2 regions of the Shewanella sp. SM29 genome follow, and region 2 is predicted to be linked to the other one. Evidence: riboswitches for the same ligand, from Rfam matches in the RefSeq annotation. Region 2 holds a riboswitch; the other holds the start of a gene.
The links. Region 2 has a riboswitch for cyclic di-GMP ahead of gbpA (N-acetylglucosamine-binding protein GbpA). Riboswitches for the same ligand answer to the same signal wherever they lie in the genome.
Positions count from the first base shown of each region.

Region 1: linked by a shared signal. The riboswitch ahead of L5L77_RS01340 (glycosyl hydrolase family 18 protein) and the one ahead of gbpA (N-acetylglucosamine-binding protein GbpA) in region 2 are both predicted to bind cyclic di-GMP.

Region 1 covers NZ_JAKKRN010000001.1:283,169-298,476, reverse strand. Annotated here, with positions in the region: gene L5L77_RS01340 (glycosyl hydrolase family 18 protein) at 1-2,549, opposite strand, end outside; cyclic di-GMP riboswitch class I at 2,663-2,751, opposite strand; gene L5L77_RS01335 (ROK family protein) at 3,101-3,886, opposite strand; gene L5L77_RS01330 (aminopeptidase P family protein) at 4,541-6,328, shown strand; gene L5L77_RS01325 (HD-GYP domain-containing protein) at 6,502-7,767, opposite strand; gene L5L77_RS01320 (methyl-accepting chemotaxis protein) at 8,299-9,867, shown strand; gene L5L77_RS01315 (DEAD/DEAH box helicase) at 10,230-11,531, shown strand; gene L5L77_RS01310 (hypothetical protein) at 11,733-12,623, opposite strand; gene L5L77_RS01305 (peroxiredoxin-like family protein) at 12,985-13,632, shown strand; gene L5L77_RS01300 (DUF2913 family protein) at 13,765-14,400, shown strand; gene L5L77_RS01295 (substrate-binding periplasmic protein) at 14,823-15,308, shown strand, end outside.
Region 2 covers NZ_JAKKRN010000010.1:17,792-33,099, reverse strand. Annotated here, with positions in the region: gene L5L77_RS08825 (hypothetical protein) at 1-656, shown strand, start outside; gene L5L77_RS08820 (23S rRNA pseudouridine(2604) synthase RluF) at 665-1,375, shown strand; gene L5L77_RS08815 (OmpA family protein) at 1,538-2,995, opposite strand; gene L5L77_RS08810 (hypothetical protein) at 3,529-4,101, shown strand; gene L5L77_RS08805 (hypothetical protein) at 4,150-4,713, shown strand; gene L5L77_RS08800 (TadE/TadG family type IV pilus assembly protein) at 4,862-5,326, shown strand; partial or broken gene L5L77_RS08795 (alpha-amylase family glycosyl hydrolase) at 5,232-5,492, shown strand; gene L5L77_RS08790 (transposase) at 5,597-6,619, shown strand; gene L5L77_RS08785 (S46 family peptidase) at 6,980-9,136, opposite strand; gene L5L77_RS08780 (aromatic amino acid transport family protein) at 9,406-10,581, opposite strand; gene gbpA (N-acetylglucosamine-binding protein GbpA) at 11,145-12,590, opposite strand; cyclic di-GMP riboswitch class I at 12,714-12,813, opposite strand; gene L5L77_RS08770 (TMEM165/GDT1 family protein) at 13,224-13,778, shown strand; gene norR (nitric oxide reductase transcriptional regulator NorR) at 13,829-15,308, opposite strand, start outside.

The DNA.
Region 1 (15,308 bases), on a different contig from region 2:
CCTTTAGTCCAGTAACTCGCCTTCCAAACACGACCGTTATAGCGAGCAGTTTGACCGCCGTTATACACCACACCCGCATCCCAACCGAGATCAACTTGGCTGAGTAGCAGCCATTGGTCTGCGGTGCGAGATGGCGTATTACCCTGCGTCCAATACTTTGCTTTCCATACCAACTGACTATGGCTCACAGTATCGCCCGTGTTATACACCACACTGGTTTGCCAAGCAGGATAGTTACCGGCATTGGGATCGGTTGCATCGCACCCACCACCAACCACTTTTGGCGTCACAGTCAGATTAGTCGATGCGCTTGCATCTAAGGCACCATCGGAAACCAACACGCTCAAACCATAGAGGGTCGCTTCGGTAACATTGGGGCCAGTAACCACTAACGTGGCACTATTTTGCCCGGTTGCCGACACGCCTGCGGGCACAGTCCAAGCGTAGGTTAAGGCATCACCATCTGCATCGGAGGCACTCGCTACTATACTGACGGTTTTACCCGCTTCAACTGTCGCAGTCGGAGCCAGAGTCACTACAGGTGCTTGGTTCGGTGTATCTGCCTTATTGGTTACTGTCACTGAATCTGTGGCAGATAACCCTTCAGGATCGGTGACTTTAAGGCTAAAACCATAGACGACATCGGCAGATGTTGCACCCAATTGAATCGCCGCATTCGCCATATCCGCGTTTGCGATGGTAATAGTTGGGCCAGACACTTGCGTCCAAAGATACGTCAGCGCGTTATTCTCAGGATCGCGCGAACCGCTACCATTGAGCGTCACATCGGCGGGACCGGTGACATTCACATCCGCGCCAGCATTGGCAATGGGCGCTTTATTCACTGGCGGAGTGGTGCCTTCACCATGACCTAAACCTTCGTGCATGGCATTCAGAATGTCACCATTATCGGCATCAAGTTCCCACGCAAAAAGCCCACCAAGTTGATTAGAAAGCACATATTGCCCCTTGGCTTTAACTGAACGAGCATCATCGAAAGTGATTAAATCGCCAGTAGATGCCTTGAACAAAGATGGCGCCTCAGCTGTTTCGTCGTAACTGTAAGTCCAACCGCTTCCCATGTAGTCATTCGCTATCTGACGATAATCCACCACACCAGCTTCCCAAGTACCTTTTACTTTGCCCGTTGCCGTCCCCGTGAAAGGATTATTACCACTGTAGCCATTGACACCTGTCCAGCCGCGGCCATACATAGCGGCACCGACCACAATTTTCCCTGGGGTCACGCCTTGGCCTAACAGCGCATTAACGCCATTAGCTGTGGTGTAACGAGTATTAGGATCCCAACTCGCTTCATACAGATTGGTTTGATGGCCGAGTTCAGTATTAGTCCAACCACCATTAAAGTCGTAACTCATCAAGAAGATGTAATCCATGTACTGCTGAGCAGCCTGATAATCGACTTTTTGAATTTTATCGTCACCAGCGCTAATGGCTGAGGTCAGCTCATAGGTACGACCCGTTTCGGCGCTTAGTTCATCAAGCATTGCCCGCAGTTCACGCATCAGAGTCACATAGGTTTCACCGTCATTGGCATTACCTAAATTTGGGTTAGCGCCATTCCCCCCTGGAAATTCCCAGTCGATATCTACGCCATCGAAGAATTTCCAGGTCTGTAGAAACTCTTTCACCGAAGCGACAAAGATATCGCGCTTGGTTTTATCACCGAAGAAAAAGAAGGGATCCGAGAGGGTCCAACCACCGACCGAAGGTAAAATCTTCAAATCTGGATGTGCTTGCTTAAGTGCCATCAATTGACCGAAGTTCCCTTTGTAAGGATCTGAATGCTCACTCACTCCCGCCTGCGGTATTTGAATCGCTGCCCAAGGATCGTGAATCGCAACTTTAAAATCACCACGACCACTACAGGCACGTTGCAACGCTTCGAAACTGCCTTCGATTTCTTTCAAGCTATCATTGATGCCATTACCACCACAAATTGGGGTAAAGCCATATAAAATATGGGTTAAGTTTTGCGCAGGTATCTTATCGACCGGAAATTTACGGCCGTATACGCCCCATTCGACAAAGTAACCTCCCACCACTTTGCCTGATTTATTAGCATAGGGACGGTTGTTTTCTTTTAGGGGAGCATTGAGTGGCACTAAATGGCTGCCGTCGGTATCAGCCACGAGGATTTGTTTAACATCACTCGCAGTACAACCATCGCTGTTACACAGTTGTACTTGCATCTGATAACGGCCGCCCTTGTTCACCTTAAAGTTAGCGGTTCCCGACGCGCCAGATGGGCCTTCCCAAACTACATTGCCGTTGAGTAACACTTGGGCGCTATTGCCCACATCGCCACTCCAAAGGTTCCAACTGACGGATACATCGGCGGCATCTTTCACCGTAACTAATTGATTGTAAGCGGTAGCCGCTTGATTCACTTCAATAATAGCGAACTTAGTTTCGCCCCAACCTAAAGTCGGTTTACCGGGCGCCGCTGCAAAAACGCTGGCACTGATGGTAGATGCCAGCGCTGATGCCACTAGCAAGGCTGATGTTGAAATTTGAGTCTTGAACATGAGATATCCCTATTGAATTTTTATATGAATCAATAAGGCAAACAAAGCGTAGACAGGAAACAGCACTCTCTTAAAACCATGCAAAACGACTGACAACTGCACGAAGAAAAACCTGTGGTATCCCCGCTATCATAGGTACAGACGAACCCTTAGACCGGAGGCTTTGCGTCCCAGTTTTTCAACTGGTTTGCCTTTTACACGCAATGACAACGCTGTCATTGCAAATATCAGAATAAGCGTAAGTGAAATAAAATTGCAACAAAATATTATCAACTGCGTTATTGGCTAAAATCGTAAATAGAACTAGCCATCTGATAAGAAAGGAATTATGCAAATTAAACTATCGCTAATATTTACTTTGGATAATGAGGATTATCTGAATACTTTAAAAATAAAAAAACAGGACTCGATATGCCAAAGGCATCATAAGTCCTGCTTTATATTTCACAATTTACGTCGCTTATGCAGCTAAAACTCAATCACTAAACATTCATGGCGCAAACCATTGTCGAGCAACATTATGATCCTTATGCGCGGGGCATTTATTATCCTTATGCACGGGGATAGTCCCTTGCGAGCATCACAGATAAACCGCGGCAAACCAAGGTTTCCATATCATCGACACGATTGATTTTCATCTCAGCTAAGGGCGCGCTCAATGCCATTTGCTTTAAGCTTTCGAGACAGCCTTTGTAGTAAGGAGCGCTATTCATCATACCGCCAGCAAGCCAAATTCGATTGGGATTAAATAAATTAACCGCCCACGCTAATCCCATGCCGAGATAACTGCCCGCGCGATATAAATCATCCTGAGTGGAGATTTTGCGGCTGCGTACTGAATCGCCACTGGCCAGTTGCTCTAAACTAAACTCGCCAGATTCTGTCATCACGCGACAAGGCCCCAACTCCCCCGCCACGCCAGTCGCTCCCGTAAAGACTTGCCCATTAAAGGCAATAGACATACCGATCCCAGTGCCGCACATGACCAATAATTCACAGGCATATTTGGCATCACAAGTCGCTTGCATACCCGCATCGATATCGTTGCAGATAAACTTAAGCTCACCCTGGGTTTTGACTGTATCGAAGCTCAATCCATTGAGTCCAGGTAAAGATTTACAAGAAACCAAACGATTATTTTGTACCAGTCCAGGTACGGCAATCGCTAGTTGGTAATGCTGTAAATCATAATCACGTTCAAACGCCGCAATTTGATTATTTAACTCTTCAATTTTAAAACCTTCACCTGTGGGGATTTTATATTGTTCTGTATGTCCCGCGAGCTGAAGTTCGAACAGGGCTTTGGTACCGCCCACATCTATTGTTAGTATTTGCATCGCTTACTCCACTGATACATGTGCCCCACTCTGACCCCGAGTAGAGATGGCAAATGTTAGCATAGGGTCCAAATGTTAGCGATTGAATAAAACTTAAGTTGCTAATTTGTAAGGAATAAGTCATAATTAAACATGACCAACCTTTTATTTAATTCACTTTTCACGCTCAAAATCACATAAATAAATTAACAACAAATCCCATAACCTCAAGCGTCTTACCTGCACAAATTCACGATTGTATACAAAATCCTTTATTCGCTACCCTTGCATCTAGCGCGCTAGACTTGCGATAATCCGAGCCGGTTAAAACTCAAATCAACATATACCCAAGCTACCTGAAGATACGAGTTTCAGAGCGCCTAGGGTGCTTCAATTCAAGGCGTATCAATGACAGAATGTCGGCTACCTTTTGAATTGATGCAACACGGAAGTGAAGTGCCCTAGACGCTCCGTCCCGGCGGTTTTTAACGCACTTTATACTGCGTTGGTTATTTTTAACTTAGCCCACTAGGTCTGCAAATAACCGCCTTGCCTAAAGTGCGTTAAATTACCGCTGAATCCTGCATCTTCAGGTTGTTTGGGTATAAACCATTCATCCTTAGGCGATCTTCGCCTACCGACTCGCATAGCATGCCAGTCTTAATTGGAGCCCTTATGTCACAATCAATCGCTAACCGTCTCGGTGCTATTCGTAACGAATTAACATCTGCTAATCTCGATGCTTTTATTATTCCCCGTGCCGACGAATATCTGGGCGAATATGTGCCGGCACATAACGAACGTTTGTACTGGGCAACCAACTTTACCGGTTCGGCGGGTATGGCTATCGTATTGAAAGATAAAGCCGCAATATTTACCGATGGCCGCTATACGGTTCAAGTTCGTTTGCAAGTCGATGCCACACTTTTCAGTTATGAAAGCCTAACCGATACACCACAAATTGAGTGGTTATGTGACACGCTACCAGCAGGGTCTCGCGTTGGTTTCGATGCGCGCTTACACACCTTAGCTTGGTATGACAATGCCAAAGCAACCTTAAATAAATCCCAAATCGAATTAGTTGCAGTTGAACAAAACCCCATCGATTTGCATTGGCAGAATCGGCCAGCACAGTCGAACGCGCCTATCACTTTGTTTAGCAACGAGAGTGCTGGTAAAACCAGCCTGCAAAAACGCATTGAAATTGGTGCATTAGTAAAAAAAGCCGGTGGTGATGTCGCCTTAATCGCCGCCTTAGATTCTTTCTGCTGGCTACTCAATATTCGCGGCAATGATGTACCGCGCCTGCCCGTTGTACTCGGCAGTGCCCTGCTCCACGCCAATGGCGATATGCAGCTTTTCACCGATTTAAGCAAACTCCCAGAGGGCATTGAGGAGCATGTTGGTGCTGGCGTAAGCTTTAAGGGCGAGGCATCTCTTGCCGATACACTCGCCAGCATGCAGGACGTAAAACTACTTGCCGATCCGAATTCTGCAAACGCTTGGGCACAAAACATTGCCCGTGAGGCAGGAGCAAAATTAATTGCCGGAATCGATCCTGTCGCTTTACCTAAAGCGCAGAAAAACGCCGCAGAACTGGCCGGCATGCGTGCCTGTCATATCCGCGATGGTGTCGCCGTGAGTCGATTCCTTGCATGGCTCGATGCCGAAGTGGCAGCCAATCGCATGCACAATGAAGGCACCCTTGCGGATAAATTGGAAAGCTTTCGCCTAGAAGATGAGCGTTACCGCGAGCCAAGTTTCGACACGATTTCAGCTGCTGGTCCTAATGCCGCTATGTGCCATTACAATCACAACAATGGCACACCAGCCATGATGACAATGGACAGCATCTACTTAGTGGATTCTGGCGCTCAGTATATTGACGGCACGACAGATGTGACCCGTACCATTGCGATAGGTGAAGTGACCGATGAGCATAAAAAAATGGTCACGCTGGTGCTAAAAGGTCATATCGCGCTAGACCAAGCTCGCTTCCCAAAAGGTACTTCAGGCCAGCAGCTCGACGCCTTCGCCCGCCAATATCTATGGCAACATGGTTTTGATTACGATCACGGCACAGGCCATGGTGTGGGTCACTTTTTAAGTGTGCACGAAGGTCCGCAGCGCATAGGTAAAAATGTCAACGGTATCGCATTGATGCCCGGCATGGTGCTTTCCAACGAGCCGGGTTACTACCGCGCCGACGATTTCGGTATTCGCCTAGAAAACCTCGTCGTCGTTCAGCACTGCGAAGCACTTAAAGGGGCTGAGCGTGAAATGTATGAATTCGATGCGTTGACTATGATCCCTATGGATGCGCGCCTTATTGATAAGAGCCTGTTAACGCAAGGGGAAATAGACTGGTTTAATGCTTATCATCAGCAAGTCTTCAATACACTTTCTCCGTTGATGTCAGGGGATGAATTGGCTTGGTTAAATCAAGTAACTAAAGCAATTTAGCACTCCGCTGATAAATAGCGATTTAAGTCGTTATATTAGTCACTTACGCGCTATAAAATAGAACGCCCAAGGCAATTAGCATTGGGCGTTTTTTTAGCGCTATCAGTGTGTTTTAAAACCCACGCCTTATTTCAAAACCATGATTTCAAAACACGATTTAAAAACATGAGTCGCTAAACCATAGTAGGTTGTGCCATCGGCTGATAAGCATCATCCAGCGATGCTTTAGACAACACTTCAAAGTCCTGATGAATTGCCATAAAACAATCGACTAATTCAGGGTCGAAATGCTGACCTTTGCCTTCAATAATTAACTCGATAGCCTCTTGGTGGCTAAAGGGCCGCTTATAACATCGGGGAGAAGTCAGCGCGTCATAAACATCAACTAGGGCCACTATCCTCGCCGAAAGCGGAATATCTTCACCTTTCAAACCAAGGGGATAACCACTACCATCCCACTTTTCATGGTGACCCGAAGCAATATCGCGGCCCATCTGAATAAAAGTACATTGGGGCGCATATTCCAACAAACTGCGTAGCACTTGTCCCCCGATCACAGGATGAGCTTTAATTTGCTCAAACTCCTGCGGCGTTAATTTACCCGGTTTAAGCAGAATCGCATCGGCGATACCGACTTTACCTATATCGTGCAAAATGGCCGACAAACTAATGTCTTGAATATAATCTTCGTTCAATTCTGCAGGAGGATTGGCGGCCAGTAGTCGCTGCGACGCGAGCATTTTCGAATACTGCCGCATACGTAGCAAATGCGCGCCCGTTTCGTTATCTCTGTATTCGGCGAGTTTAGCTAAGCCTAATACGGTAGCTTGGCGTGATGCTAAGGTTGAATCGAGTGCGTCAGCCAACTTACCTAATAAATAAGTGATGGTTAACGTCAACATGGCATTGGTCACGATAAAATTGACCACGACAACGGCCCAAATACCGACACTATAACCTTGGGTTTCAGGCCAATTGAGCCAATTAAAATGATAGGCAAAACCAATCAATACCAAACTTAGCCCATTCAAACACTGGGCATATAAGCTGGCTCGATTTCCTAAAAAAATACCGACTAACGGCGGGAAAATAAATAACCAGAAAAAACCAGCTCCCGAAGGGCCAATCGCAATTAAAAAACCGATGCCGATAGCAAAACCCAGCAAGCAGCCACAGCCAAAACGCGTACTATCAGCAAGCTTAGGAAAATACAGTAAAAGCAGTAAAAACAGATAAGCCAGCGTATCAAATACCACCATAAACCAGAGATCGGCGATGACGCATAAATACACACTAGTGATATATACAGGCACGCAGAGAATCGCTAGAAAGCCAAATAAACGTTCAAAGATCAAACGTCGCCAATGTGGCAGTGCCGCCGCTGTTCCCAAGGACGCTGTGGCTAATTTAGTTACACCACGCCTAAGTGATATCGCCATGGGAAGTTCCTCTTATGTAGCATTCCCGCTGTGAGCTAATGAAGTAGAAGAGCAAAATCAAGATACACCGCTGAAGCAAGGAAAAATAAGCCATCTTTTGTTGCCCATTAAAGAATAGACTAAGGCCAATAAAGCGCTCCATGAATACTGCGATATCAAGCCGAATCAACGACATTAGCCCAATATCATCGAACATAATTTATATTTAAGATGAATGACAAATACCCACTCAAGACATAAAAGAATAACCCTATACAAAATACTAGAATTAACGATTTAACAGGATAAACGCTCGTTTAACTCCACATTCTCGCTACTTAAAAACTTTATATATTGCAATAGCTTATAAATACGACGAACGATTGATTTTCACCTGTCAGCCATGAGAAACCGCTCTCCTATACCCACACAAAAATGATACTCTTATCACATAACAAGCTTACTCCGATGAGAGTCAGCACAAGAAAATTCGCGCCTAACACCGCGCCCTGAACCCTAATGAACCACATCGGCCCTGAATGGACACACTAAATGAGCCAGAGTAACGCCTCAGCGAATAAAATAGTTAATACGCAGAGATCAGATCAAGAAATCCGCTTAACACCACAAGATGAACTCATTTCCACTACAGATACTCGCGGTATCATCACTTACGTTAATGCCCGTTTTGCCGAAGTCTCAGGCTATAGCGCCCAAGAGTTAGTCGGCAGTGCACACAATATGGTGCGTCATCCCGATATGCCGAGCGCCGCCTTTAAAGAAATGTGGGAAAAGCTTAAGTCGGGCCAATCTTGGCGCGGCATAGTCAAGAACCGCTGTAAAAATGGGGGCTTCTATTGGGTCGATGCCTTTGTTTCGCCCTTGTTTGAAAACGGCACTATTATCGGTTACCAATCGGTGCGCATTCAGCCTCAAGCCGCCTACGTCACGAAAGCTAATGAGATTTACCAAAGACTCAAATTAGACAAATCCATTCCTAAACCCTTAAGTTTAATGCAAAAACGTATCGTATCTGCGGTTGTAGCCTCCACAGGTTTACTGATCGCTGGCTACTTTTGGGGCTGGGGCGTAATTATCGCAGGGGCAATTCTGATGAGTTTAAACCTCGCCATTTTCTACGATGAGGCCTTTCGTATTCCCGCTAAACTGATTGAAATGCAAACCAAATATGACTCTATCAGTCGTTACATTTACTCGGGTGCAGATACCTCTTCTATCCTCGATTTCCAGCTCATCATGCTGCAGGCTAAAATGAATGGCGTACTTGGGCGCACCCAAGATCAAGCCAATCAATTACATGCAATTGCCGATCAATTAGTGGTCGCGACCGAGCAAACCTATGTCAGCCTAGATCAAGAGAAAAGTCAGCTAGAACAGCTCTCTGGCGCGATGGAAGAAATGAGTTCAACCATCACAGAAGTGGCGCAGAATACCCATCTCACCTCCACTAGCATCAATACCGCCTATGATCTCTGCCTTAAAAGCAGTGCCAACATGAAGGCCAACACTCAAAAAATGGAGCAACTGGCAAAGTCTGTTGCCGATGCCACCAACAATGCCCATCAATTAAATAAAGAAGCCGAGCAAGTAGCTAATGCGATGGGCGAAATTGACTCTATTGCCGAGCAAACTAATCTCCTCGCCCTCAATGCCGCGATTGAAGCTGCCCGTGCGGGTGAACAAGGCCGTGGGTTTGCCGTGGTCGCCGATGAAGTACGCGCCCTATCGAGCAGAACCCAGCTATCGACCAACAGTATTTCTAAGAGTGTCGATAAGATGTTCACTATGCTCAACGCATGGGCCAAAGAAATGGAACAAAGCCGTCAACATGCGGAGCGTTGTGCCAGCGATATTCAGCTGTCCGCCGACAATGTAAACACCATTTACCAAGAAGTGAGTGACATCCACACCTTTGCCCAACAAAATGCAGTGGCAGCCGATCAACAGCGTCAAGTGGTCAATGAGATCGCCAGTAATATTCACTCCATCACCCATGCCAGCGCCGAGAACTTAGCTGCAACCCATCTGATTGGTGATGCAGCCCATCTTCTTAAACACAATGCCGAAAAAGCCCTTGGCCTGAGGCGCACCTTCGGCTAAACAATAAGTAAAAGATCCAAAATACCGCAGCCTAGGTTGCGGTATTTTCTAATGTAGCGAGCTTTAATCCGTATTGTTGAGTCCATATTTTACTCAACCCTTGTATAGATCAATAAGACCTAGCCCACCTGAACCAGTGCCAAGCCTTTTATCCCCTCCTGATGAAATGGTGCAGATAAAATGCCAAAACACTAAAAAGTACAGGTTTTAACCGAAATTTTTGCTATACTCCGCGCCCGCCATTTTTCTTATAAAATCTGTGTGGAAGAATGAGCCAGCCGGTACACCTCTCTCCTTTAGACGAGTGATAAAGAGGCTAGTGGCGCTTGAATGTTTGAATAAGTGAACGATAGGAATCCAAAATGAGATTTGAATCTTTTAGTTTTTCCCCCGAGATTTTGCGCGCTATCTCAGATTGCGGTTATCAACAAATGACGCCTATTCAGCAGCAAGCGATACCTGCTATTCGCCGCGGCCAAGATGTCTTAGCCAGTGCCCAAACCGGTACGGGTAAAACCGCCGCTTTCGCGCTGCCGATCCTACAAAAGATGGTTGAAAAACCAAGCGAAACGCTAAAGTCGAATGCCCGCGTATTAATCCTTACGCCAACCCGTGAGCTTGCAGCTCAAGTGGCTGACAACGTTACGGCTTACTGCAAGTACTTAAACTTCAGTGTTTTAACCATTTACGGCGGCGTAAAGATTGAGACTCAAGCGCAAAAGCTGAAACGCGGCGCCGATGTGATTGTTGCCACCCCTGGTCGCTTACTTGAGCACCTTACCGCCTGTAACTTAAGCCTGTCGAACGTCGACTTTTTAGTGCTAGACGAAGCCGATCGCATGCTCGACATGGGCTTTAGCGCCGATATCCAAAAGATCCTTCAAGCGGTAAATAAGAAGCGTCAAAACCTGTTGTTCTCGGCCACTTTCTCAAGTGCGGTGAAAAAACTCGCCAACGACATGATGGTTAAACCGCAAGTGATCAGCGTTGATAAACAAAACACTACAGCCGACACCGTTAGCCAAGTAGTTTATCCGGTTGAACAACGCCGTAAACGCGAACTGCTTTCTGAGCTCATCGGCAAGAAAAACTGGCAACAGGTATTGGTATTTACTGCGACCCGTGAAGCCGCCGATACGCTAGTCAAAGAATTAAACTTAGATGGTATCCCATCTGAAGTGGTCCACGGTGAAAAAGGCCAAGGCAGTCGTCGCCGCGCACTGCGTGAGTTTGTGGCGGGAGATGTACGAGTGCTGGTTGCCACCGAAGTTGCCGCCCGTGGTCTGGATATTCCAAGCCTTGAATACGTAGTCAACTATGACTTACCTTTCCTCGCAGAAGATTATGTACACCGTATCGGTCGTACAGGCCGTGCGGGTAAAACTGGCGTAGCCATTTCATTTGTGAGCCGCGAAGAAGAGCGCACCTTAGCCGATATCGAAAAATTGATTGGCCAACAGATTCGCCGCGTCACTGTGCCAGGTTATGAAGTTGGCAGCCGCGAATTGCTATTAAAGCAATTGCAAACCCGCCGCAGTTTTGCCAAAAAGCAACAAAGAACCGACAACGTCGGCGCTCAAGTTGCTGCTGAGAAAAACATGCAGGGCCGCCGCGTAAAAATGAAGGTGGGTCAAGCACCGAGCAAAGCGAAAAAGCTGAAATAAACAACTAACATAGGCAATGCACCTCGCCTATCAGTCTCGTTATTAAAGCAAAAAGCGTCCCAAGGGACGCTTTTTTATTGAGCCGAATTAATGAGCTATAAACCATAGGCTATAAGAGTGACTCGCTCTCAAAGATGGCTTATCTCAGTCCGAACTCTGTGACGAAGTCAATACTTAGCCTACATAACTGAGGCCGATCACTTATTCGAAAAAACCACCAAATAACTGTTTAAGCCTTTGCTCATCAATGGGATTTTCGCCGCGCCAACCCGCTAGCGGTAAGATGATGTCAGAGCGGATACTGCCCGAGTATTTGATATTGCAGATCGCTTCAAATGGCGTAAATGCTTCATAAAGCGGCGTAACATAGGAATTTGGCATGATGCCAAGCTCAGCTAACACCGTCAGTTGGCCACGGAAACTGTACTTTTTAAATTGAGGAATAATCTTGGCTTTCTTCACCCTTTGCTCGAGTTTTCCGGGTGTTTCATCTAAAGGAGCCTGACGGATAGCTTCAATTAATGCACTGAAGATGGCCACATCCTCTATACTGGGTTTACAAGGCGATAGCGTACAAAACTCTTGTAATTCTATGAGATTGTGCGCCCAGCGCTCGTTCCACACACTGCCAGCGTAACAGGAAAAGATTTCTTGTCCCTGCTCAATCCAGTTAACGCGCTTGATGGAACACACAGGACAAATGTCACTATCGGTTGCCATCGAATGTTCTGGTAGCGCCTTAGCAAACAAATAACTGAGAATGGGTTGACGACCGCGAGGGAAGCTTGAAAAACCACATAAATAGGCCGCCAGTAAATTCTCCAGCGCAAGATTCGGCTGCTTTAGTATCGCTTTATAGCCGAGCACCACATCATCATGACTCAGCTTAACTCGGTCGTTGACCGGATAGCCACTCTGTTCAATCAATGCGATTTCAGCATCAGATAGGCCTTGATAGGAGTAGATATAAGTTCCCGTATCGACATCAAACACATCGCCATTATCGATTCTTTGTTGATAACCATGCTCGTCTTTGCGGTACGACTTTTTATAATAGACTTTCTTTAACGCCTTAAATAATCCCTTATCCATTTACCACTTTCCTATTGAAAAAATTACCAAACATCACTTCAACCTTTCAAGGCTGTGGCAATACTATCACTTTCGCGTTCAGCGCCCCACCTTATCTCAGTTAATTAGCAGACTCGATTAGCTTACTCAATTAGCCCATGTTATCGGCTCACACCATTGACTCATATGAGACTAAAACGAGCTTTTGGGTGATTGAGCAATCATTGCTTTAAAAACACCACGATATCTGGATACACACTGCAATAAATTGCAGCATTCGCCGTTCTTATAGCAGTCATCCCCATTCACGACCCAACAAGCGTACAAACCAGAGCCAATCGCTTGAATTGATAGAATAACCCATAACTAAGAGAGATTACTTATGCCGTCCCTACTACAGCGCTTTTTATTGACCACCAGCCTACTGCTTGGCAGTTTTACCACGCTAGCTCAACCTATCGCTAAGGATGAATATTCGGTTAGCCCACTGCTCAATGGCGAACAAATTCCCGCAATTACCTTACAAGATATGAATGGCCAAAGCGTTGATTTAGCAAAATTAACCGCACAAAAACCAACCATTTTCTTTTTTTACCGTGGCGGCTGGTGCCCCTTTTGCAACAACCAAATGGGGCAACTAAAAGCCATCGAACCTAAACTTATCGACATGGGCTTTCAACTGGTGGGGATTTCCACTGATACACCCGCACAGCTAAAGGCATCGGCCGCTAAAAACGAACTCAAATATCAGCTACTTTCCGATGAAAAAATGCAGGCATCGCAAGCCTTTGGTCTTGCCTTTTACACTAGCAAACAAGTCACTGATACTTATCTGAGTCGCTTAAAACTGGATAACCCACTGTGGACAACGCCCGAAGGCGATAAACGCTTAGTTCTGCCAGTGCCGGCAATTTATATTGCTGATACTCAAGGATTAATCCACTTCCAATATGTGAATCCCAACTATAAGGTGAGACCCGCACCTAAATTGATTCTGACGGCTGCCAGCCTCGTCGGTGCACCAGAATAATCCATCCCTCATCAAAGCAGCCGTTAAGAATCGTTATCGATTTAGCGGCCGCTTTGCTAAACTAGCTCCGCCGCAATCAATATCGTCCAAGTTCAAATAGATAACATCACTTCAGCCCGCGGCGGAGTCATAATGAATTCTCAAACCTATAACCAAGCTGTGCTCGAACTCGCCCTTGCGGGTCTTGCCGATTTAACCGCTTCAGCACAGACCAAGAAAGCCCAGCGCACCTCTGCGCAGGAAAGTCATTTTTTGTGTAATTGGATGGTCGAGTCCTTAAAGGAAAAACGCTTTTCTAAACTGGTAGCCGACGATCTCACGGCTTGGATACGTTTGGCTCGCAGCCAAGGTGCGGGCGCCGAACTCAAGCGTTTACTAGAAAGGATAGTGTATCAATATCAATCAATTGAGACATCTGAGCCCGCTTTAGGCACGGCATTAAATGCCATGATAGAAACCTTAAAACAAGCCGATTGGTTAGTCTTTACTGACACTGAAATCAGTGCCAAGCTGAAACTCGATGGTGATGGTCAATCTAGCTTAGTGATTGATGCCAAAGAATTTAATCAACATATTAAAGACAATCAGCTGATCAAGCCAATCAACTTATATGTCCGCGCCGATGAACAGACACTAACGCGTATCGCCCTGTCCCATGGGTTATTGCTCAGTCAAGGCAATAAAAAAACTAGCTTGATTAAGCACCATAAAACCTATCAAATTTTCCCTAATAATCAGCAACCAGCTTTGTGTCAGCTATTGGCTTAAGGTAATACCAATCGTATTAAATATCTGTTCATTCAGCGGGAGTTCAACGCGCTTTAGATAAGGCGAAGGCTTTCGGCATAGTGGTGCTCTGCCGAAAGCCTTAAACGCAGTATAAAGCGCGTTGCCATGTAGTGAACATCAGCCGCCCTTCGGGAGCCACACAGGCATCCCACTCCGGTGTTGCATTGACTTAAAAGGGAATAACCATTTCTGCGTCAATGCGCCTTGGATTGAGATGCCTGTGAGGCTCTGAACTGATTAGATATTTAATGTGATTGGTATAACAGCGAAAAGCAGAAAATAGCTTGAATATGGCGGATGTGACTGATTGTGATCCAATAAACAATTCATTCACACAGTTTAGATAGAATGACTATCGGATAGGTCTTGGCTAAAGCAGAGATAACAAGGATAAAAGCAATATGGTTAAGCGATGTTTGCAGTATAAACACTTAGTTCGATTTGCCTTGTTCACCCTTTGCTTGACTCAACAGCACGCCTTTGCGGAACAGCTCAAATACAATATCACTGGCTCCTATTCTTGGTATCCGTATTTTATCGGTGATCAAGCCGAGGCGCCGGGGATGATCACTGAGCTTATTCCGATGATCTTATCTATGGCTGAAATCAAAGGTGAAATCCTCGCCCTGCCGCCCAAGCGCACCAATAATGCGCTAGAAACCGGTCAACTCGACTTTGATATCGTCAGCCCTAGTTGGTTTGAAAAGCAGGATTTAGGGCCGCTGTTTGTCAAATCGACCCCCATAATGCAAATCACTGAATATGTGGTCACATTGCCAGAGAATGTCAGTAAATATAAAGATATCAGCCAGATAAAAGGCCAAGAAATAGGTACAGTGCGCGGTTATTTATATCACGACGATAAAGATTTTATCCGTGCAGACTTT
Region 2 (15,308 bases):
ATCGTCTTATTACATGGTTGATTGTAGGCGCAGCCTTTATTAGTGCTTCTGGAGTTTTAATTGCTATTTATGCTGAATATCAAAACATTGGAGTTCAAGTCTTACAAATACGAGCTGATTTTTTAGGTAACTATATCAACTCACCCCTCGCTTATGTGTTTAATTTAAGCTTATTGGCTGCAGGACTCTGCATACTCATTTCAATGACCGGGCTCTACTTACTAAAACTGGATACGTTCAGCCAATGCATAGCACTTACAGGTGCTTGGGTAGGAGTCTCTGTGATTTTGATGGGAATATTCCCCATTAATTTTTTGAGCATACACAGAATAGTTTCAACGAGTTATCTATTAAGCACCCTTATCTTACACAGCCTTGTGATTATAGCGGGGATAGTGCCTCGGTTTATTTGCCCAAAGCCACTGTTCTATTTGAGCCTGATCAGCTTTTGTAGTGCAGTGAGTTTAACCCTGCAATTAGATTGGACAATATTGGATTTCCCTCCCTGTGTGCCCCAAACACACTTTTGTACTGTTTCAGCCAATATGTGGCTCCAAACTAACTTGAGTATCATTTGGTGTTTAAGCCTAGCCTTTGCAATGCGGCGCCTATCAAAAATACTGTATCATCGCGCCCAAGAACGCCAAATACTTTAGGGTAATCCATGCGCTTAGCAAAATACCTCGCCCAGTGTGGCATAGGCTCACGCCGTGAAGCCTGCCGTTTGATTGAGGCCGGGCGCATCACACTCAATGGCGGTATCGCCCGCCACACAGATCCCATCTGTTTAGACGAGTCATTACACTGCCTCGACAGTATTGAGTTTGATGGCAAACCTATCACTAAAGCCGAAACATTCGCCTATTGGGTATTTAACAAAGCTGTGGGCACAGATTGCCGTCTGCTTGAGCAGGATGAAACGAGCCTCATACACCTACTTCCCAAAGCACCAAGACTCTACCCCGTCGGCAGACTCGATAAGGACTCCCGCGGCCTACTGCTGTTAACTAACGATGGTGAGCTGACCCATAAACTGATGCACCCCAGTTTTGCCCACAGCAAAACCTACCATGTGCGCCTCGATAGGCCATTCGCAGATGATTTTATTGAACAAATGGCCAGTGGAGTGCGTTATAAAGACCTGCAAACCCTGCCCTGCCAAGTCCGCCGCCTCAGTTCGGACAGCTTTGAAATCGTGCTGACTCAGGGATTAAATCGACAAATTCGGCGTATGTCCAGCGCCTTAGGCTATAAGGTAATTGACTTACAGCGCGTCGCATTAATGACATTAACGCTAGAATCCTTAGCCGAAGGAGCGATGCGGCCACTCACCCCACAGGAAGTTGCAGTGCTTAAAGCCGCAGTGACAATTTAGAGAAAGACAAGTGGCGAATACACTCAAGCTACTAACCTCAATTTTAGACAAATGCCCGCGCGAACAATATCTTCCAATGAACTCCAATGAAGATAGAAACGCCTGAGATGACTCAGGCGTTTCTATAAAACGAAGCTCCCCTTTCAAGCTTATTAATATGAGCTACTTTTTATCGGAACGAAGTACTAACTCCACTCTGCGATTCAGTTTTTGTCCGGCGTCATTAGTATTGCTGGCGACAGGGCTATATTCCCCGTTACCGTGGGCGGTTAATTGGGCCGACGGAATTTGAAACCCGTCACTCAACTGCTTAATCACAGCTGCGGCGCGGCGCTCCGACAGGCTTTGATTGTAACTCCGCTCGCCCTTGTCATCGGTATGTCCAACCACATAAAAACTCATCGCCGGATGCTGCTTAAGATAGCTTGCCAGCACCTCCAGTACAGGTTTGGACTCAGGCAACATGCGCTCACTGTCATAATCAAACAGCAATCCCTCCAACGTCGCCTTGCCAGTTTGGCTAATCGCATCGGTCAAAGCATTGAGGTCAATCGCCACTCGATCATCCTTCAGAGTAGAGAGTTCCATTACCCTGAGGGTAGTATCGGCAGGTGTGCCATCGAAATATCCTTGGGAATAGATATCGAAGTAAACATCGCCCTTTGCGTGACTAAGCTTAAACAGCTGATACTCCTGCCATTCGTCCTCTTTATCGTCCTTGATTAATTTGATGACATTAATCAGGCTATCATCGTCGCCGCAAGCCGTGCCTTTGCAATGGAATACCCGCTCTGCTGCAAGCTTTTGTGCGGCTGCGGCATAATTGCTGTTAATTTCAAACAGGGAATAGCTTTCAGGCATCTGATAACTTATTTGGGTAAGCTTGGCGTCCAGCGATTTGGTTTGATAATTTGCGCCCGAGATCCCCACCAATACAGGCACTTGGGTAAAGTTAGTTTGTTTGTAACTTGTAATATAACTGCCGGGCATACGTCCCAGCAAAGGATGGTCTGTCGAGCCTTGAGCATCGTCACTACGCCTATCTTTAATCTCAATGTTCTTCGGCGCCTGCTGTAAAAAGTCACTATTCGCTTGGATTAAGTCCAGCGGCTCAGGGATAGCGTCGAGAATATCGACTTGCAGATAGGTATATCTGTCCTCGCGATTGACGACATAGATACTGGTGTAAACCTCACCGCGAGTACCTTTCAGTTTTGCCGCCACGTAAGCACTGTGATAGTCGGCATTCACGCTTTTAAGCGGCTTTAGCTGAGTTTGCATGACTTGACCATCACCGCAGGTGACGGCCTGACAACTAAATAACACTTCAGCATTCAGCTTTTTTAGCTGTGCCAAATAATTATTGATAACATGCTCAGGACTATAACTCTCGGGAAGCTCAACGCTTTGTCGAGTCAATTTCCCCGATACAGGCAACAGAGTGAACTTGTCACCATTCACTGCGGTGATAAGTTCAAAGGGCGTAAAGTGGATGCGCTTTTCTTCAGGCGATTTGGCGTCAGGAAAGGGAGTAAACAGCGATTCAGCATTCACCGCAAAAGTGGCGACACCGCAGGTCGCGGTCAAAAGTACAACACTCAATAACGTCTTATGTCCCATAAAAAATCCTTTTCTGTGGGTAAATAGAAATTTAACTCATAGCTTAAAAACATAAGCGCGAACGATATTACGATAAAATGCAAAATAATTCAGCCTAGATATTACTTCAAAGCTTGAGACATATTTTCAAACTTTAAAAGCCACCTCCCTTACTAGCGTTGCGCTCAAAAAATCTATGACATATAAGCAGCTTAATAACCAAATCAAAATTACATTAAGATGCGCTGAGTTATACAGCTAATTAGTCAGAAATCCTTCTTTAGTGTTATAGCCATCAGCAATACATCTCCTTATAAAAGGGCAATTAATTTTTTCCGAAAGCCATATTTTTATATGCTGATGAAATTATAAATAGAAAATGTTTACTCATTCAGTAAACACGAAGACATTAACGGATACAAAGACGACGCCGAAAACGAATCGTCAATAACGAAGACATAATGGAACTAAGGCTATAACTTCAGTTGGTTTTTCCCATTTTTAGCTAGCTAAACTCATGCTCAAAGGACTTTGCAAAAATGCGATTCAGAATAATGTTATCTCACGTAAAACTTTTACTTTGTATATCACTGCTCAGCGCTACACCTACTTCTATAGCGGAAGAAAAAGTACTAACAGTGCAAAGCATCCTTGCGAATGCACCAAAACAGCATGAGGTTGAATTTGCTCGTAAAAGCGTGGCAGAAACAAGCATAGATAATGCTTGGGAGCGGCCATGTCCATATAACAGCTCTCGTTTGCTTACTGAAGGTTCGGGCGATTTCGATGTAGACAAAGCTCCCCTGCGTTGTCGCCGCTGGCAAGATTGTAAAACAGCGGGCGCTGATGCGAGTCGGTTTACTGAAGGTTTTTTCAAGCACCATAAAACTGGGGAGGAAATTCCTCAGCAGTGGAAAAAAGATGGCGAAGACTTGGCCAAAAATGACGCAGAATTTGGTGGCGGTTCGGGGCACTCTTATAACTACGCCTTGAAGTTTGCTGAAGAAAACTGGCGCTTGTTTGAAGGGCGAAGTGCTAGTGAAGCTGACAAACTCGTTAAAAAGCAATTCTGGCAATGGTGCGCTGTCGAACCTTTGTCGATTTGGAAAAGTAAACTCGATGATTAGGATTGGCATGTATTTCAATTTCATATCAACAGTGACTAAGGTGTAAAAATGCGATTCAGAATAAGGTTATTTCAGACAAAACTTTTACTTTGTGTCTCGCTGTTCAGCGCAGCAGCTTTTTCCATTGCAGAGGAAAAATCCGGCTATGACTTGTTATTGGAGATGTTTCCTAAGCCTTATGAGATTGAACTGGCGCGCAAAGGTATAGCCGAAACCAATATCGATAAGGCTTGGGAACGAGCTTGCCCCTATCGAGAGCTAACAGGAACGACTGAGGCGGAGGACGAGTATTTCTTTCGCTGCAAACGTTGGGACGAGTGTGTGTCGGCAGGCAGTTCGGCCAGCGTTTACACAGAGGGGTTCTTCAGAAACCAGCAACTGGATCCCAATGCACAAGTACCGTGGGAGCTCTACCGGGATGTTCTGTTGGAGGGGGTTGATTTAGAAAGGGTCACCGGTCACTTGAGACAGTATGCCCTGAAATCTGCAGAGGAAAATTGGCGCTTGTTTGAGGGGCGGGATGCTGCCGCGGCAAGTGACTTGGTTGAGAAGAAATTCTGGCAATGGTGCTCCGCCGAACCTTTGACTTTATGGAAGGCTGAGTATCAATAGCAGGCGTCCCCACACCCTAGCAACAAATTTAATGTGAATAAAGGCTGAGCATTCAAGCATCGCCGTCGGCTTTTCCATGCTCTCAATATCGGAAGAGTTCACGGCGTGCGCCACTCGAAGGACAGAAACCACGGTCAAGGATTGAGCCATGCAAGTGTTCTACCGCTACCTGTTATACAGAGCCGCTGCAAAAGCTAATTTAAGTCGATTCCCTCACCGGCAGGCAGGATACGCCAGCGTCCTTTTTCTGGCGATATTTGCCGCAATTGGTTTGGCGGTATTTTCTTTGTATGACTCAGGTGTGGTCGCGACCGAGCGGGTGCGATTACAGAACACGGCCGACAACGTTGCCTACAGCACCGCCACCATGATTACCCGCGATATGAATGTTATCGCCATTACCAATCGGGCCATGGTTGCCAATCAAAAAAAGCGGGGACAGCCAGATCTTTTTGTTTTTTCTTGCACTCTAAACCAAGCTTTAAATCATCCTAATTTAGCCAATGCGGTGACTTGTGATGACCTCGGCCAGAAGACAATTAATCGATGCGAATTCAACGCCTTATTATCATGTAATAAATCGTTGTGTTCGCAGAACTTTTTTGTGCGGTGAGGATAAATTCACCGGGCGCAGTTATGGGCATAGACGTGGCTGGATTGTAGATAAAATCAAAGTCTTGTCTGCAATTTTTTGTATCGATATTTGTGCTTATGCAGTGATGAGTAACCACTATCATCTGGTGCTTAAAATTGATGTCGAAAAAGCTAAATCGTTAACGCACAATAAAAGCGGAAAAGCGGGGACAGCCATATCTTTTTGTATTTTCTTGCACTCTAAACTAAGCTTTAAATCATCCTAATTTAGCCAGTGCGGTGACTTGTAATAACCTCGACCAGAAGACAGTTAATTGATGCGAATTCAACGCCTTATCATCATGTAATAAATCGTTGTGTTCGCAGAACTTTTTTGTGCGGTGAGGATAAAATCACCGGGCGCAGTTATGGGCATAGACGTGGCTGGATTGTAGATAAAATCAAAGTATTGTCTGCAATTTTTTGTATCGATATTTGTGCTTATGCGGTGATGAGTAACCATTATCATCTGGTGCTTAAAATTGATGTCGAAAAAGCTAAATCGTTAACGCACAAAGATATTATCAGTCGCTGGTGCAAAATAACCAAAGGCCATGCCGTTGCGACTAAGTATATGAAGGGTGACACCTTAATTGACGGTGAAACCATGTTGCTCGATGGCTTACTGACCGAATGGCATGAGCGACTGAGCAATATTTCTTGGTTTATGCGCTGTTTAAATGAAGAAATTGCTCGCAAGGCTAATCGTGAAGATGAGTGTAAAGGCGCCTTTTGGGAGGGGCGGTTTAAGTCGCAAGCGCTGTTAGATGAGCAAGCATTACTGGCCTGTATGATGTACGTCGATTTAAACCCTATTCGAGCAGGGATTGCCGACTCTTTGCAACAATCTGATTTCACATCAATTCAAGAAAGGATTAACGAGCTTAATTCACCCAACAACGACTTAATCCCCTCTAATCATGTCGATAATCTTCATCAACCAAGGCACAAATCCCTCGCCCAATTCGATGGTGCCGCACACCTTGGTGAGCAAACAGGCATTGCGTTTCATTTTGCTGATTATCTTGAACTGATTGATTGGACAGGGCGCGCGATTCGCCATGATAAAAAAGGCTTTATCGATAATCAACGGCCGAAACTGCTTAATGAGTTAAGCATAGCCTCCGATGCTTGGCTCACGTCAGCTAAAGAGTTTCGTCGTCAATACAGTGGTATAAGTGGTCGTTGGGATGCTATGTGCGCGTTTAAAAAGCAGCACAGCAGCGGCAAATGGTGTAAAGGTAAAGCCTCAAGCCAAGCGTTACATCCTTAAGCGCATCACTAACTACGATTCTGCTCAACGGATTATGTTTGTTTATCCAAAATGAAAATAATTTCGCGTAAAACCCAGCACGCTTTTGTCCAAAAGTGTGTTGCGTATATATTTTCAATCCACTGGTTACGTTAATGCTAAAAAGGTGAGCTAATGCCCTAGCGCCCCTATCACGGAAGCTATCTTAACGCCGTCAGCAGGCCATTACAGCTACAAAAAAAGCGATAAACCCAGTGAGTTTATCGCTATTTTGTTGTCTTGTTATTTCAGTATTTTTAAAGCACTAAATCGCACTTGAATGCTGATAATCCAAATTCACTATGCCACTATAGGCCGCACCATTGCTGGTGCGGCAATGGATTACTTAACGATTTCCATCTCAGCTAATAAATTGTCGGCATGATCTAAATACTTCATGACCCACAGCATATAACGGCTGTCGACATGAATAGAACGGTTAATTTCATTATCAAATGCCCAACCGCCAATAATGCTTTCATATACACCGTCGAACAATAGGCCGACGAGTTCAGCGCGGCCGTTTAAGGTCGGTGAGCCAGAATTTCCGCCAGTAGTATCTAAAGTTGATAAAAAGTTTACTGGTACAGAATCTATTGATTTCATATAGAAATCACCATATTGCTTCTGCTTAATCAGCTCTAACTCTTTCTTCGGTGCATCGAATGGGTCAACACCCGTGTCCTTTTGCACTATGCCTTCAAGGCGAGTGAATGGCACGGCCACTAAACCGTCTTTTGGCGAATAGCCTTTCACATGACCAACCGTGACACGTAAGCTTGAGTTAGCATCGGCATACACTGGCTTACCTTGCTCTAGGTTGTAAGCAATAATGGCATCCATATATTGCGGACGCACCTTCATTAGTTCACCCGCTAATTCTTTTTCTTTCTTTTCTTCAGCCATATCAGTGTCATACATAGCGACAGCGAATTGAATGAAAGGATCTTTAGAGGCTTTAAAATCGGCAACGGATTTATCCATCCACGCCAGACGAACGTCTTTCTTACCTAACTCAGTTTTGGCGTACATTTTATCTAAGGTTTTCGAAAGCTTAGCTTCACTAAACTTTTTATCGATACCAAAGGCTTTATCCAATGCGGGTAGGCGCTGATCTTCTGGCAGTGCGGCGTAGCGTTTTAGCATGTCGAGCAATACCGCTTTATCAACGCTCGGCGCATAACGACGGTCGATACGCTCCATGCTGGCTTTTAGACGTGTCATATCACGATCTTGGAAGCCCGGTTCACGCTGCATATCTGGCAGTTGTTTCTCGTTCGCGAGGCGATATAAGCTACGCGCCGTCGGCAACATAGTCGTGCTGCCTATATAGCTTAAGATCATGTCACGCTCTTGATGCGTTTTGCCTTTGGCAATCAAGGCATCTAATTCCGCTAAGGTTTTACCGTATTTCGCTTCACGACTGCTGTCTTTGGCTATCCACGCCGCAAGCTTAGCTTCGAGGGCTTTACGGTCAGCCAACATGGTTGATTTGCCGTAAAACTCGATCATAGAAGTGAAGTTTTTCGCGTAATTTGCAAGGCCAGCAATTTGACTCTCGTACTTAATACGCTCGTCGCTGCCCTCTGGCGCGGTTTCTTTAATGATCTCTATAAAGCGTTCACGCAGCATTTTGCCTTCGGGATAAGCCCACTCAAACTCATTTTGAACTTCAGTAGCTGTGCGATATCTGTTGGTACGACCTGGGTAGCCTGCAACCATCACAAAATCACCCTCACTCACGCCTTTAGCCGAGACTTTTAAGAAACTTTTTGGCTCGTATGGCACGTTGTCGCTGCTAAATTCTGCTGGTTTACCCGCTTTAGATACATAAGCACGGTAGAAAGAAAAATCGCCTGTGTGACGTGGCCACATCCAGTTGTCTACGTCGCCGCCGTATTTACCCACGCTCGCGGCTGGGTTATAGACTAAACGCACATCACGGATTTCCAATTGCTTAACCAGATAATATTCGAGGCCGCCGTGAAAGCTATACACTTGGCAACGGTAACCATCTTCTTTTTCACATTCAGCAACTAACGCTTTTTCTTGGCTTTCAACGCCTTGATAGAAGGCGCTGCCCACTTTACCTTCAAGCCCGTTTTTAACTCGCTCAGTGACATTAGTGACATCTTCAGTCACATAGACACGTGAGCCAGGGGTCGCTGGTAATTCATCGGCGAAAGTCTTAGCTAAAAAACCATCCTGCAGCAGATTTTTCTCAGGAGTGGAGTTGTATTGAATCGCCCCATAGGCACAGTGATGGTTAGTCACGACTAGGCCCTTTGGCGATACAAATGATGCAGTGCAACCGCCAAGGCTTATCACGGCATTCATCGGGAATTCGGTGAGTTTAGAAATCGATTTTGCATCAATTTCAAGGCCTTTTGCTTTTAGCTCATCAGCCATTGCAGGCAGTTGATGGGGCTGCCACATACCTTCGTCAGCCTGTGCGCCAAAACTAGCGGCCACGGCAACTGTGAGTAACCATTTTTTCATTGTGTTAAGTCCGTTTTATGTGAATGAAGCCACGCGCAAGCTGGGCCATTTTCTCGTTTTAATAGCGTTGTTTTAATTTTAAATAACTGTGCTAAAACCCAGCATCACTCGCTTTAAAACCTAAAAAGCAAAAAGTCAGGCCGGGGCCTGACTTTATCACATGCGACACTCTCTATAACAGACTCTGAAAAACTCGCTTACAAAGCAAATACATTTAATCAAAGTTACCCAGATGTATTCGCTAAAAAGCCCTCATCTATCGCAATGAATTAGATCCCAACAAATAGCTGGGCACCCACAATCACGGCACCTAACAAGCCTGCAATAACTAACGCAACAGATCCGCCAGACACTTGATAACCCCCAAGCTGCGACTGACGTTGACGCAGTGCCATAACAATTGGCAAGAAGATGATCATCACGACCAATGGTACGGCCGCAAATCCCAGTACCGCCACAAAGCCTTCAGGCAAATACAAGGCACACAAAACAGGCGGAATAAAGGTCAGTAACCAAGTTTGAATACGGCCGGCAAACGTTTCTTTGGCGCGAGTTAATTCGGCGATAAAGTCATATAAACTTAAGGTCACACCGAGGAATGAGGTCACTAAGGCTAAATCAGCGAATAATGAAATACATTTGCTGATCCAGGGTGTATGAGCAATATCCTGCAATGCCGTGACGAGTGAAGGTAGTGAACCTTCAAAACTATTCACCTCATATCCGCCTACTGTGCCTAAAGTCACCAATAACCACAGAACATAACAAGCAAGTGGGATAGTCGAACCGATTAACAACACCTTACGCAGTGATACCGCATCGCCATCGAGATAACGCACTAAAGTGGCGATACAGACGTGGAAACCAAACGAAGTAAACACCACGGGAATTGCCGCCATCCAATTGCTGGCCATAGACTCGGCAATCGCACCCGTTGCCATGCTAGCAATACTGACTTCGGGCAATAAAAATAATACCACCACCACGAGCAATAGAATCATTAACGAAAATAGGAAACGTGACACTTTATCGACCCAAGCAACACCTAGCGCCGCAAAGCCACCGAGCACGAGTGTAAATAACAACACTGCGACTTGATTATCGAGCACGATATCGAACATGTTCTTCGCTTTAAGCACTAATAACGAAGAGCCGCCGGTGAGATAAGCCGCGGTCAAGGCAAATAATAAACTCAGGAAAGAAGCACCCTGAATTATTTGACCTTTTTTACCCAGTAACTTACCCGTAATAGCATGCACGTTATCCCCCACGCCAGTGCGTAAGTTAATTTCGAGCATAAGTAATGAGGTATAGGCGGACACGCCCCAAATAACGACGAGTAACACTAAAGCAGGGATAATACCTAAAGCCGCTGTGGCTAAAGGTAACGCTAACATACCTGCGCCAATGGCCGTCCCGGCAACGATGGCGATCGAGCCTAACATTTTTGAATTCACACAATAGTCCTGTTCAATAATTAATTATTATTTTATTTGAGTAAGATTTGAACCGATAAAGCCTTGCGTCTTAAATCGAAATAAGCGACACATCACTTAAAGCATCCAATCAGATCTCGACCTAGCAGATCAATTGGCCCCAATAGCTTTTGAATGTTTCAACCCAGTAGCCATTGAGGCTAACTAAATCGATTATTGAAAAATGGCATGACTTTCAATTGTGATAGCCCAAATTAATGTACCGATATAAGCATCGATTAAATAGATAGTTTGGGACATTAACAGAGCCAAACCCAGTGGGCAAGCCAGTTGTGAACAAAGAAGGGTAGCAAACAGTACGGTAACAACTTAATAGCGCTGTGATAAACTAAAATATACAAGCCAACAAAATCGCTACCTTTGTTGAAAATATATCGGATGCAGCATTGAGCTTAAACCGAGGTAAAGCGCATCTTTCACCATCGAGAGCATGCAAAATATGGGCTTAAACACACGGATATGTTTAAGCCCAATGACACCTTTTTGAAGCTAGGTTAGCTCAAAAAGTTAATTTACAGCTCAGTCCACGCCATAGCCCAAGAAGCGCCAACACCTGGCTCAAATCCTGTGGCAGAAGCCGACCACTGCACGCAATAGCCGCTATAAGGGAATGGCTTACATTGATACACTTTGCCATTTTTAGGCTGTAACACTGTAGTACCTGCAACGTAACCTTTCACGCCTGCTGGGAATACAAAATCAGCTTCTGGTGCAGGAGCTTGATCCTTTAAGAAGAGATCAAAGTTCTGCTGAATAACATCACCTTGTTTAGGCTCAGCTTTTACCTGCAAATGATAATGCCCAGCTTTAGGCTCAACGACGTCTAACACTAAGCTAGCACTGGTATTGTTAACAGTTTGGCTCACAAAACCTGCCGCTGTGCCATCATGGCTAAACAAATACGCTGACACTAGCATCTCGGCGTTACTGGTCACATCAAAGCTGACCTTCGCCGCACCATCGATAATTTGATAATCATCGGCAAGTGAAGTGACTTCTAAGCTGTTGCCCGGAGCAGGAGCTAAATCAAATCCTACTTCGACACGCTCAATACCTGAGTTTTTCGCTGTAAAAATGTCGTTTTTGCCATACACAGGCTCAATCACACCCGATGCATTTTTTTGTCCCGCTTTTAACTGGGACTGCTGGGCATTAATCGCGCTTGCTAATAGGAAAGGCCAATTTTGTTTATCACCTTGAGTCGCATCGCTAATGGTAATGACTGTTTGCTTAGCCGCTTGCTCACCATTGGCGTCAAACACCCGGGTCATCACTTTATCGCCTGCTTTTAGATCGAGTGACGGATTGATATCCCCCACATCTTGCCATTCACTCGGCACAACAGGACCCGAGCCCAAGTTCACATCGATAGCATTGTAGAAACTATTCGTCGTATCTCCCACTTCCCACACGGCCAAGATCACTTGATAACCACTGCGACCTTCTGGCACGTAGCAGTCATGGGTCACTAACTTAGGCGGCTGTTCCATACCACCATCAACTACGCAAAAGGGTGCTAAGTCAAAGCTCGCTCGACTCAAAGCTTGGTTTGGGTTCCAATCTTGGCGAGTTAAATAGTAACGCCAATTACGGGTGACATGGTTTGCTGTGAACTGCCAACTGAACTTATTCCAGCCCGCTTTAATATCCGTCTTTGCCCAACGGCTCGGACTTTGTTCATCCAAAGGTGAAAAAGCACCATTGCCAGCACTCGCCAATTTGCCATCAGCAGGACCTGATTCAGGAAAACCCGATGGCCCCTCAACACTTTGCGGCTCCCATTGCACCGCACCACAATTGGCATTTTTACCTGTTTTACAGGCATATGAACGCGATTCAGGTGCCACAACATAACCGTGCGCCTGCGCAGAGATACTCACAAACGCATTCGTCGCCATTACTGCCGCGGCCAATAAACTCAATTTAGAAATAGGGGAAAAAACAGTAGGATTTGCCACTTTAATGCACTCCATTGATTGCCTATCATCCTAAACATAATGATAGGCTTAGATATAAAAGTGGTATTTGGGCAAACAACAGCATTAAACAGCAGTCGTTTATCTTTCACAGAAATCGAATTCTGCGGCAACTCCGCTATCTTAGTTCACTAAAAAATCCATTTACAACCTTAGACCGGAAGCTTTGCGTCCTAACTTTTCAATTAGTTTGCCAAATACAGTCGTTATCATTGAGTCACTACGAGTTAACAGTATGTAACTAAGTAGAAATGACTTGGCTAAATTAGCAACAAAAGACAACGTTGTCAAAAAATAATTCATTTATATTCATTAAGTTACAGAATGTGAATCGGTATTTTTCTGACACCCGTCAAACATTTATCAGCACCTACTGTTATAAACTCGTGCTTGAAACTAAATCTTACCTAGGTATAATGCCCACCTCGCTTCGGGGGAGTAGCTAACTGGATTTCGAACCATCGTCATCTAGGGTGAACATCAACATACTTGGCAACATGCCATGGTGTTCACAGCAAATCATAGATTTGCCCAGCAAGACCTGAGCACAATTACCGCACCTAGGGGTGGACGGTTTATTGTGCTTATGTCATAACCACCCCTAAAGGATCACACTTGGAAGCCCTACTTGCCTCAACCTTTACGGTTGCTATCGCCGAAATTGGTGATAAAACTCAATTACTTGCACTAATCCTCGCCGCAAGATTTAAAAATAAAACCGCCATTATTTTAGGTATTTTGCTGTCGACATTATTTAACCATTTTGCCGCCGCTTGGATTGGTCAATGGGCCATTAACTGGGTAAGCCCAGATCTTGCACGTTATTTAGTGGCTGCGTCCTTCTTCGCGATCGCTCTTTGGGTGTTAATCCCAGATAAAGTCGATGCAGAAGAGAGCCGTTTCTATAAAATGGGCCCCTTTCTCGCTACCTTTATCCTGTTTTTTATCGCCGAAATGGGGGATAAAACGCAAATCGTAACTGTGGTATTAGCCGCAAAATACGATTCATTAACGATGGTGGTTGCAGGCACAACCTTAGGCATGCTGCTTGCTAACGTACCCGTAGTGATCGCAGGCCACTTCAGCGCCGAAAAATTACCTATGTTGTGGATACACCGTGGCTGCGCGGTATTGTTCGCACTCTTAGGCGTAGCAACACTGTTCTTCTAAGAATCGAGGCTGTGGTTTTGCTGCAGAATAAAATTTCTTCACGCAATATTTTATTCTTTTAAACCTAACCGTTTTGCAAGTCGGTGCAAATTACCTGTATCGATTTGCAATATTCTTGCACACGCAGCCCAATTTTGTTGATTCGCGGCTAAAACTTGACGAATAAGTTGACGCTGATATCTCTCAGTCGCCGCCTTAAGCCCCAGTATAACACTGGAATTATCTTGCGATTGTCGCTCACGACAGGCCGACTCAGACCTAAATGCTAATTCACTGGCTGGCGTTGCGGCATCTGATGGCCTATCTTCGTCGACTGTTCTGTGTGCTTGATTCATCAAAGAATCGAGCTGAAAATGTTTATCACTTAAGCTGATGTAAGCCGTTTTTAGCTCGGCTTTCGCCAACACCGCAGCCCTGTGTATCGCATGCTCTAGCTCACGCACATTACCCGGCCATGTGTATTGCTCTAATAACTGCTGCGCTGCGGGTGTGATATTGATATGGGTGAGTCCTAACTTCGCTTTACAACGTTCAAGAAAAAAACCTGTCAGCATAACAATATCTTGCCCACGCTCTCTTAATGGTGCTACGTGGATAGGAAATACGCTCAACCTATGGTAAAGATCGAAACGAAAGCGCCCTTCCGTTGCCTCTTGGTGCAGAATTCGATTAGTGGCGGCAATAATCCGAGTATTAACTTTTAGGCTCTTATCACTGCCCACTCGCTGTAATTCACCGTATTGTAAAACCCTCAATAACTTAGCTTGCAGCCCCAAGGGAAGCTCCCCGATTTCATCTAAAAACAAGGTCCCCTTGTCAGCGAGTTCAAACTTGCCTTGCCTATGACTGATTGCCCCCGTAAATGCCCCTTTTACATGCCCAAATAACTCGCTTTCGGCGACGGACTCCGGCAATGCAGCGCAGTTCAAATAGATAAGTGATTTATCGGCTCTGGTCGATTGATTATGTATCGCCGCGGCCACTAACTCCTTACCCACACCGGTTTCGCCGGTAATTAATACCGATAAGTCAGTGCCTGCCACGGCACTTATCTGCTGCTTTAGCGATTGGATCTGTGTGGATTGCCCTATGATCTCCTGCTGACTAGCAGGACGATTGAGCACCTCAGTGCCATTGGAAACTTCAACAACTTGGGATTCTAGCTGTTGCATCAATAACGCAGTATTAAGACTGGCTGCGGCCAGTGCGCTGATCACACGCAACTCGCTATCACTAAAACCATCAAACTGATGAGGGTTGAAACCATCAATGGTGAGCGCCCCAATTAAGCGATCGTTCGCGATTAGTGGTAAACCAATGCAAGCATGTACATGTAAGTTCGCACTATGATGTGGAATTAAACCATCATACGGATCGGGAAGTTCACTGTCGGCAGGGAAACGAACCACATCGCCAGCACGGGCGATAGCCTCTAATCTCGGATGCTCACTAATTTGAAAGCGCCGCCCTAACACTTCGGCAAAGAGCCCATCTATCGCCAAGGGGACAAATTGCTGCTCCCGAAATGCC